2 regions of the Kitasatospora sp. NPDC056184 genome follow, and region 2 is predicted to be linked to the other one. Evidence: riboswitches for the same ligand, from Rfam matches in the RefSeq annotation. Region 2 holds a riboswitch; the other holds the start of a gene.
What was found. Region 2 has a riboswitch for glycine ahead of gcvP (aminomethyl-transferring glycine dehydrogenase). Riboswitches for the same ligand answer to the same signal wherever they lie in the genome.
Positions count from the first base shown of each region.

Region 1: another riboswitch for glycine. It lies ahead of gcvT (glycine cleavage system aminomethyltransferase GcvT); the one in region 2 lies ahead of gcvP (aminomethyl-transferring glycine dehydrogenase).

Region 1 is NZ_JBHJUI010000016.1:131,307-135,457, reverse strand. It holds gene ACFC0B_RS28205 (enhanced serine sensitivity protein SseB C-terminal domain-containing protein) at 1-326, opposite strand, end outside; gene ACFC0B_RS28200 (enhanced serine sensitivity protein SseB) at 500-1,303, opposite strand; glycine riboswitch at 1,491-1,598, shown strand; gene gcvT (glycine cleavage system aminomethyltransferase GcvT) at 1,819-2,940, shown strand; gene gcvH (glycine cleavage system protein GcvH) at 3,028-3,414, shown strand; gene glyA (serine hydroxymethyltransferase) at 3,498-4,151, shown strand, end outside.
Region 2 is NZ_JBHJUI010000014.1:13,922-18,072, forward strand. It holds gene ACFC0B_RS26020 (PRC and DUF2382 domain-containing protein) at 1-1,001, opposite strand, end outside; glycine riboswitch at 1,217-1,320, shown strand; gene gcvP (aminomethyl-transferring glycine dehydrogenase) at 1,561-4,151, shown strand, end outside.

The DNA of each region.
Region 1 (4,151 bases), on a different contig from region 2:
GCCGCGATCTCCCGGCCGGAGATCACCTCGTGCGCCCGCGCCCAGCCGGACGCCGCCAGCTGCTCGGGCGAGGTCACGGCCGGGGCGTACCCGTGGCCGCTGATCTCCATGTTCCCGTACTGGGCGTCCGGACTGCCCGGCGTGCCGTGCCAGAGCAGCATCCAGACCCGGCCCTCGGCGAGCGCGTGCAGCATCGTCTCGTAGGCCTCGTAACGCTCCGGCGCCACCTCGCGCAGCGCGCGCTCCAGCGCGCCCGGATCCGGGCGTCCGGTGGGCGCCTGGCCCCAGGGCCCCGGTGCACCGCCAGCTACCGATCCCGCACTCATGCGCCCACCTCGCTGCGCTTCTTCGTTCCTCGTCCGTCACCGGCGGCCCGGCGGCCGTCAGCACGCACCCTATGGGGCGGTTGCCGACCACCGCCACGCCGACGTGCCAGGGTCCCACCGCCACCCCGCCCGAACCCGTCCGGCGGGTGCCGGACGGACGGCCGGAGTCCGGATCAGCCCCGTCCGTAGAAGGGCGCGACCCGGGTCACCAACCAGTCGACCACCGGATCGTCCGCGAGGTCGAGCAGTACGAGGTGGACGCCGCCGGGCAGCGGCGCGGTTCCCAGCGCTCGCCCCAATGCCTCGTTCACCGCGGCCGGGTCGGCCGGGGCCAGCGGGTCCAGCTGGACGCCGACGAACATCACGGTCGGCTCGCCCTCGACGCTCGCCAGCGCCCGCCGCGCGGTCAGTACTCCCGGCAGCGCCGCGAGTTCCCCGCGGCAGGCGGCCAGGAACGCCTCCGGGTCCTCCCCCGGCACCGGCTCGCGCAGCGCCACCCGGCCGCCGCCGGGGGCGTCCGGCGCGTCCTGGGCGGCGTCCCAGCGCTCCTCGCGCGGCCCGCGGCGCAGCTCGGCCACACCCTCCGGCGGCACCGGGATGCCCACCGCCGCCTCCGGGTTGACCGCGATGCCCACGCCCAGCGGCAGACCCCGGGCGAACTCCCAGACCGGCGCGACCGCGAACGGCATCCCCGGCGCCTGCTGGAGGAACACCTCCTGCGAGGAGAACACCGGGACATAGGGGTCGCCGGCCAGTTCGACGACCGGCAGGTCCAGCGACTGCCCCTGCGGGTCGCCGCCCGACGGCAGCGGGATCCACACCTGGCTGCGCGCCAGCACCTCGACCACCCGCGGGGTCGCGCCCGGGTCGCCGAGCGCGGCGGTGAGCACCTGCTCCAGCTCGTTGGCCGGCCACCCGCCGCCCGGCGGCGCCGAATCCGCCCCGCCCCACCCCTGCTGCTCCACCGGGTACCCCATGCGCCGCCGTACCGCCCTCTGCTCGCCGATGCCCGCAGCCTAGCGTTCCGGCGCCGCGCCCGCCCCGCCCCGGGCCGCCGGGCCCGACGTGACGCAGCCCCCTCTCCCCTCATTCCCGCGGACGTGCCATGATGTGGCCGTCTGCGGTGGCATCCACCCAGGCCCCGCCAACTCCATACCGGCCGCTCGAACCCGCGCGGGAGAGTCCGGAGCGCCCCCGTCCAGGAGGCGCAGCCGGCGCCGAAGGAGCAAGTCCTCCCCGGAATCTCTCAGGCACCCCTACCGCACGGGTTAGGCACATCTGGAAAGCGGCGCACGGCCCTGCCGTCCGCCCACCCACGGTGCAAGCCGCCATGCTGTTCCCCTACAGGGCAGTGGACGGTGAAGCTCTCAGGTTCGACGACAGATGGGGAGACCCAGCCGCCGCATGCCCGCGTGCAGGGTCCGCCGCCCCCGAAGCAGGGCCGGTCCCGGCGCGCGCACCCCTGAGTGCCCCGACCGAGGAGTTCCTGGCCATGTCGTCCCCCCGCCTCACCGCGCTCGACGCGCTGCACCGCGCCCTGGGCGCCACCATGACCGACTTCGCCGGCTGGGACATGCCGCTGCGCTACGGCAGCGAGCGCGAGGAGCACCTCGCCGTCCGCACCAAGGCGGGCCTGTTCGACCTCTCCCACATGGGCGAGATCACCGTCACCGGCCCGCAGGCCGGGGAGATGCTGGACCACGCCCTGGTCGGCTTCGTCTCCGCGCTGGGCGTGCTGCGCGCCCGCTACACCATGATCTGCGCCGAGGACGGCGGCATCCTGGACGACCTGATCGTCTACCGCCTGCGCGAGGACGCCTTCCTGGTCGTCGCCAACGCCTCCAACGCCCAGCTGGTGCTGGACGAGCTGATCGCCCGTGCCAAGGGCTACAACGCCGTCGTCTCCGACGACCGCGACGCCTACGCGCTGATCGCCGTCCAGGGCCCGGAGTCCACCGCGATCCTGGCCGGCACCACCGAGGCCGACCTGGCCGGCCTGAAGTACTACGCGATCCTCCCGGCCCAGGTGGACGGCCGCGACGTGCTGCTCGCCCGCACCGGCTACACCGGCGAGGACGGCTTCGAGATCTTCTGCAACCCGGGCGACGCCGAGCAGATCTGGCAGGCGCTGACCGAGGCCGGCGCCGACCGCGGCCTGATCCCCTGCGGCCTGTCCTGCCGCGACACGCTGCGCCTGGAGGCCGGCATGCCGCTGTACGGCCACGAGCTGTCCACCGACCTGACCCCGTTCGACGCGGGCCTGGGCCGGGTCGTCCGCTTCGACAAGACCACCAACGAGGGCGCCTTCGTCGGCCGCAAGGCCCTGGAGCGGGCCGCCGCCGAGGCCGAGGCCAACCCGCCGCGGGTGCTGGTCGGCCTGGTCTCCGAGGGCAAGCGCGTGCCGCGCGCCGAGTACACCGTGGTCTCCACCGACGGCGAGCCGATCGGCCGGATCACCTCCGGCGCGCCCTCCCCCACCCTGGAGAAGCCGATCGCGATGGCCTACGTGGACGCGGCCCACGCCGCCCCCGGCTCCACCGTCGCGGTGGACGTGCGCGGCAAGCACGAGCCGGTCCAGGTCGTGGCGCTGCCGTTCTACAAGCGCGCCCGCTGACACCCTCCCCCGCTGTTTCCCACGCGAGGCACGTCCGCGCGCCGGGCCGCTTCGCCGTACCCGCTTCCCATCCTGGAGAATGACGCCATGAGCACCAACCCCCAGCACCTGCAGTACACCGAGGAGCACGAGTGGCTGACCGCCGCCGACGCCGACGGTGTGTCCACGATCGGCATCACCCAGCACGCCGCCGACGCCCTCGGTGACATCGTCTACGTCGAGCTCCCCGAGGTCGGCGCCACCGTGACCGCCGGCGAGACCTGTGGCGAGCTGGAGTCGACCAAGTCGGTCAGCGACCTGTTCTCCCCGGTCACCGGTGAGGTCACCGAGGTCAACGAGGACGTCAAGAACGACAACGCCCTGGTCAACGGCGAGCCGTTCGAGGGTGGCTGGCTGTTCAAGGTCCGCGTCGAGTCGACCGGCCCGGTCCTGACCGCCGACGAGTACACCGCGCTCACCAACCCCTCGGCCTGAGCCACCGCCGGGGCGGCCGCCGCACCGCGGCCGCCCCGGGCACGCCGGCCCTCCTCCCTCTCTCCTCCCGGGAAGACCCCACCATGACGGTTCTGAACCAGTCCCTGCACGCCCTCGACCCGGAGATCGCCGCCGCGGTCGACGCCGAGCTGCACCGCCAGCAGACCACCCTGGAGATGATCGCCTCCGAGAACTTCGCCCCGGTGGCGGTCATGGAGGCCCAGGGCTCGGTGCTGACCAACAAGTACGCCGAGGGCTACCCCGGCCGCCGCTACTACGGCGGCTGCGAGCACGTCGACGTGGTCGAGCAGATCGCGATCGACCGGATCAAGGCCCTGTTCGGCGCCGAGCACGCCAACGTCCAGCCGCACTCCGGCGCGCAGGCCAACGCCGCCGCGATGTTCGCGCTGATCAAGCCGGGCGACACCATCCTGGGCCTGAACCTGGCCCACGGCGGTCACCTGACCCACGGCATGAAGATCAACTTCTCCGGCAAGCTCTACAACGTGGTGCCGTACCACGTGAACGACAAGAGCGGCCAGGTCGACATGGAGGAGGTCGAGCGCCTCGCCAAGGAGCACCGGCCGCAGCTGATCATCGCCGGCTGGTCCGCCTACCCGCGCCAGCTCGACTTCGCCGAGTTCCGCCGGATCGCCGACGAGACCGGCGCGCTGCTGATGGTCGACATGGCCCACTTCGCCGGCCTGGTCGCCGCGGGCCTGCACCCCAACCCGGTG
Region 2 (4,151 bases):
TCCTCCACGGCGTCGGCGATCTCCTTCTCGTCCAGCGCGGCGCGCTCGGCCTCGCCGACCGGGACCCGTTCGACCCGGACCCGCTCGTGGACCACCGGGATCCGGCGCTCCACCTGTTCGGTGGTCACGTACTTGCGGAGTCTGGCGGTGCCGATCACCTGCCACTCGGTGGTGATGTCCAGGCGCTCCTCGCGGCAGGTGATCTCCACCGGGCGGGTGGGGGAGGAGTCGGCGGGGCCGCCCTCCGTCCGGGCCGTCCGCGGCTGAAGCTGCGGCTCGACGGTCGGCTGCGGTGGGGCGGGCGCCGCGGCGGGGGCCGCGGCTGCGGTGGGAGCGGGGGTGGCGGGAGCGGGAGTGGCGGGAGCGGGGGCGGTGGGAGCGGGAGTGGTGGGCGCCGGGGGGGTGACGGGGGCGGGGTTGGTGAGGTGCCGCACGGGGGCCTCCGGGGTGGGGTCGGCCGGCTTGCCGAGATCGGCTGCCCGGTGGAAGGTGAGTTGCTTGGCCGGGCGGGCCGCGCCGGTACCGGGGGCGGCGCCCGTCCCGTTGGTCGGGCCCGTCCCGTTCGCGGCGGGCCGGTGCACCGCCGCGGTGCCGGCGACGGCCGCGGTGCCCGTGCCCGCGGTGGTGCCGAAGTCGAGGTCGTCCGGCTCCGCCCCCGGGTCCTCGCCCGGCGACGGCCGCCCGCCCGCCGGGGCGTCCAGGCCGTAGTAGCGGTAGAGCTGGAGTTCCTGGGCGGGCGACAGGTGCTGGCCCACGCCGAAGTCCGGTGACTCCTTCACCAGGGACTTGTCGTAGGGCACCCGGAGCTCCTCGCCGGAGAACTCACTCGTGGTCAGGGGGACGAAGGCGTCCCGGCCGAAGATGCCGGTCCGGACGGCGGCCCATTCGGGCCGGCCGCTGGCGTCGTCCAGGTACACCTCGTCGATGGTGCCGATCTTGTCCCCGTTGCGGTCGACCGCCTTGTGGCCGATGAGGTCCCGGGGGTCGATGTCGGTCTGCACTCTTTCTCCTCCAGTGCGGTGAGTTCGCGGAACGCCCGCGGGACAGTGCCACTTCACACCAAAAGCCATGAAACGGACGCGCGCGAGCGGGGTGCGGCCGGACGGGCCGGGCGCTGCGCCGGCCGGGTCACCGCAGCCGTCAGCCGCGAAGTCGCCGAAGGGCCTGACGCACCCGTGATCGAGGTGCCTCCCGCTGGTACCCTGGGCGCGACCGCCGAGCCCGCTCGGGAGAGTCCCCGACAGTGGAAGCCGCTGGTCGGGGCGCCGAAGGAGCAACTCCTCCCCGGAATCTCTCAGGCATCCGTACCGTGCGGGATAGGTCACTCTGGAAAGCAGGGCAGGATCGCGGGCGAGGGAGCCGGCGGACCCCACCCTCACCGACGGTGCAAGCCGACGGGGCGTCCCACGGCGCTCCGCGCGGGCGAAGCTCTCAGGTCCCGATGACAGAGGGGGAGGCCTGTCGGGTTCGTCCGACCGGTCCGCTCCGCTGTTGTCCGCAACGGCGGGGCGACCGGCGTGCGCACCCCCGCCGGTCCGTGACCAGGAGGCCTCGACCACCATGAACGCCCAGCCGAACTCGGGACGCCCCACCACCCCCGCGACCCTCACCGAGCTCGAACAGGCCAGCCCCTTCGAGACCCGCCACATCGGCCCCGACGCCGCCGCGCAGGAGAAGATGCTGGCCCAGGTCGGCTACGGCTCGCTGGACGAGCTGGCGACCGCCGCCGTCCCCGAGGCGATCCGCTCGATCACCGCGCTCGACCTGCCCGCCGGCCGCAGCGAGGCGCAGGTCCTCGCCGAACTGCGCGAGCTGGCCGGCCGCAACACCGTGCTCACGTCGATGATCGGCCTGGGCTACTACGGCACCCACACCCCGCCGGTGATCCTGCGCAACGTCATGGAGAACCCGGCCTGGTACACCGCGTACACCCCGTACCAGCCGGAGATCTCGCAGGGCCGCCTGGAGGCGCTGCTCAACTTCCAGACCCTGGTCTCCGACCTGACCGGCCTGCCCACCTCCGGCTCCTCCCTGCTGGACGAGGGCACCGCGGCCGCCGAGGCGATGGCCCTGGCCCGCCGCGTCACCAAGGTCAAGGGCGGTGTCTTCCTGATCGACGCCGAGACCCTGCCGCAGACCGTCGCGGTGATCAACACCCGCGCCGTGCCCACCGGCGTCGAGGTGGTCGTCGCCGACCTGTCCGAGGGCATCCCGGCCGAGATCGCCGAGCGCGGCGTCTTCGGCGTGCTGCTCCAGTACCCCGGCGCCACCGGCGTGGTCCGCGACCTCGCCCCGGTGATCGAGCAGGCCCACGGCCTGGGCGCGATCGTCGCCGTCGCCGCCGACCTGCTCGCCCTCACCCTGCTGAAGTCCCCGGCCGAGCTGGGCGCCGACATCGCCTGCGGCACCTCCCAGCGCTTCGGTGTGCCGATGGGCTTCGGCGGCCCGCACGCCGGCTACCTCGCGGTGCGCGCCGAGTACGCCCGCTCGCTGCCCGGCCGCCTGGTCGGCGTCTCCGTCGACGCCGACGGCAACCGCGCCTACCGCCTGGCCCTGCAGACCCGCGAGCAGCACATCCGCCGCGAGAAGGCCACCAGCAACATCTGCACCGCCCAGGTGCTGCTCGCCGTGATGGCCTCGATGTACGCCGTCTACCACGGCCCGGACGGCCTGGCCGACATCGCCCGCCGCACCCACCGCTACGCCGCCGCCCTCGCCGAGGGCCTGCGGGCCGGCGGCGTCGAGCTGCTGCACGGCGAGTTCTTCGACACCGTCACCGCGGTCGTCCCCGGCCGCGCCGCCGAGATCGCCGCCGCCGCCCGCGCCCAGGGCATCAACGTCTTCCAGGACGGCGCGGACCGGATCTCGGTCTCCGCCGACGAGACCACCACCCGCGAGCACCTGGCGGGCGTCTGGGCCGCGTTCGGCGTCGAGGGCGTCGAGGTGGCGGAGAGCGCCGACGCGCTGCCCGCCGCGCTGCTGCGCCAGGACGAGTACCTGACGCACCCGGTCTTCCACAGCCACCGCTCGGAGACCGCCATGCTGCGCTACCTGCGCCGCCTGTCGGACCGGGACTACGCGCTGGACCGCGGCATGATCCCGCTGGGCTCCTGCACCATGAAGCTCAACGCGACCACCGAGATGGAGTCGGTGACCTGGCCGGAGTTCGGCCAGCTGCACCCCTTCGCGCCGGTCGACCAGGCCGAGGGCTTCCTCACCCTGATCCGCGGGCTGGAGCAGCAGCTGGTCGAGGTGACCGGCTACGACGCCGTCTCCATCCAGCCGAACGCCGGCTCCCAGGGCGAGCTGGCCGGCCTGCTGGCCGTCCGCGCCTACCACCACGCCAACGGTGACGTCCAGCGCGACATCTGCCTCATCCCGTCCTCCGCGCACGGCACCAACGCCGCCTCCGCGGTGATGGCCGGCATGCGCGTCGTCGTGGTCAAGACCCTGGTCGACGGCGACGTCGACGTCGAGGACCTCAAGGCGAAGATCGAGCAGCACCGCGACAACCTCGCCGTGCTGATGGTCACCTACCCGTCCACCCACGGCGTGTACGAGACCCAGATCACCGAGATCTGCGGCCTGGTGCACGAGGCCGGCGGCCAGGTGTACGTCGACGGCGCCAACCTGAACGCGCTGGTCGGCCTGGCCAAGCCGGGCAAGTTCGGCGCGGACGTCTCGCACCTGAACCTGCACAAGACCTTCTGCATCCCGCACGGCGGCGGCGGCCCGGGCGTCGGCCCGGTCGCGGTGCGCGCGCACCTCGCGCCGTACCTGCCGAACCACCCGCTCCAGGAGGAGGCCGGCCCGGCCACCGGCGTCGGCCCGATCTCGGCCGCCCCGTGGGGCTCGGCGGGCATCCTGCCGATCTCCTGGTCGTACGTCCGGCTGATGGGCGGCGAGGGCCTCAAGCGCGCCACCCAGGTCGCGGTGCTGAGCGCCAACTACATCGCCAAGCGGCTGGCCCCGCACTTCCCGGTGCTCTACACCGGCCCCGGCGACCTGGTGGCGCACGAGTGCATCATCGACCTGCGCCCGCTCACCAAGGAGACCGGCGTGACGGTGGACGACATCGCCAAGCGCCTGATCGACTACGGCTTCCACGCGCCGACCATGTCCTTCCCGGTGGCCGGCACGCTGATGATCGA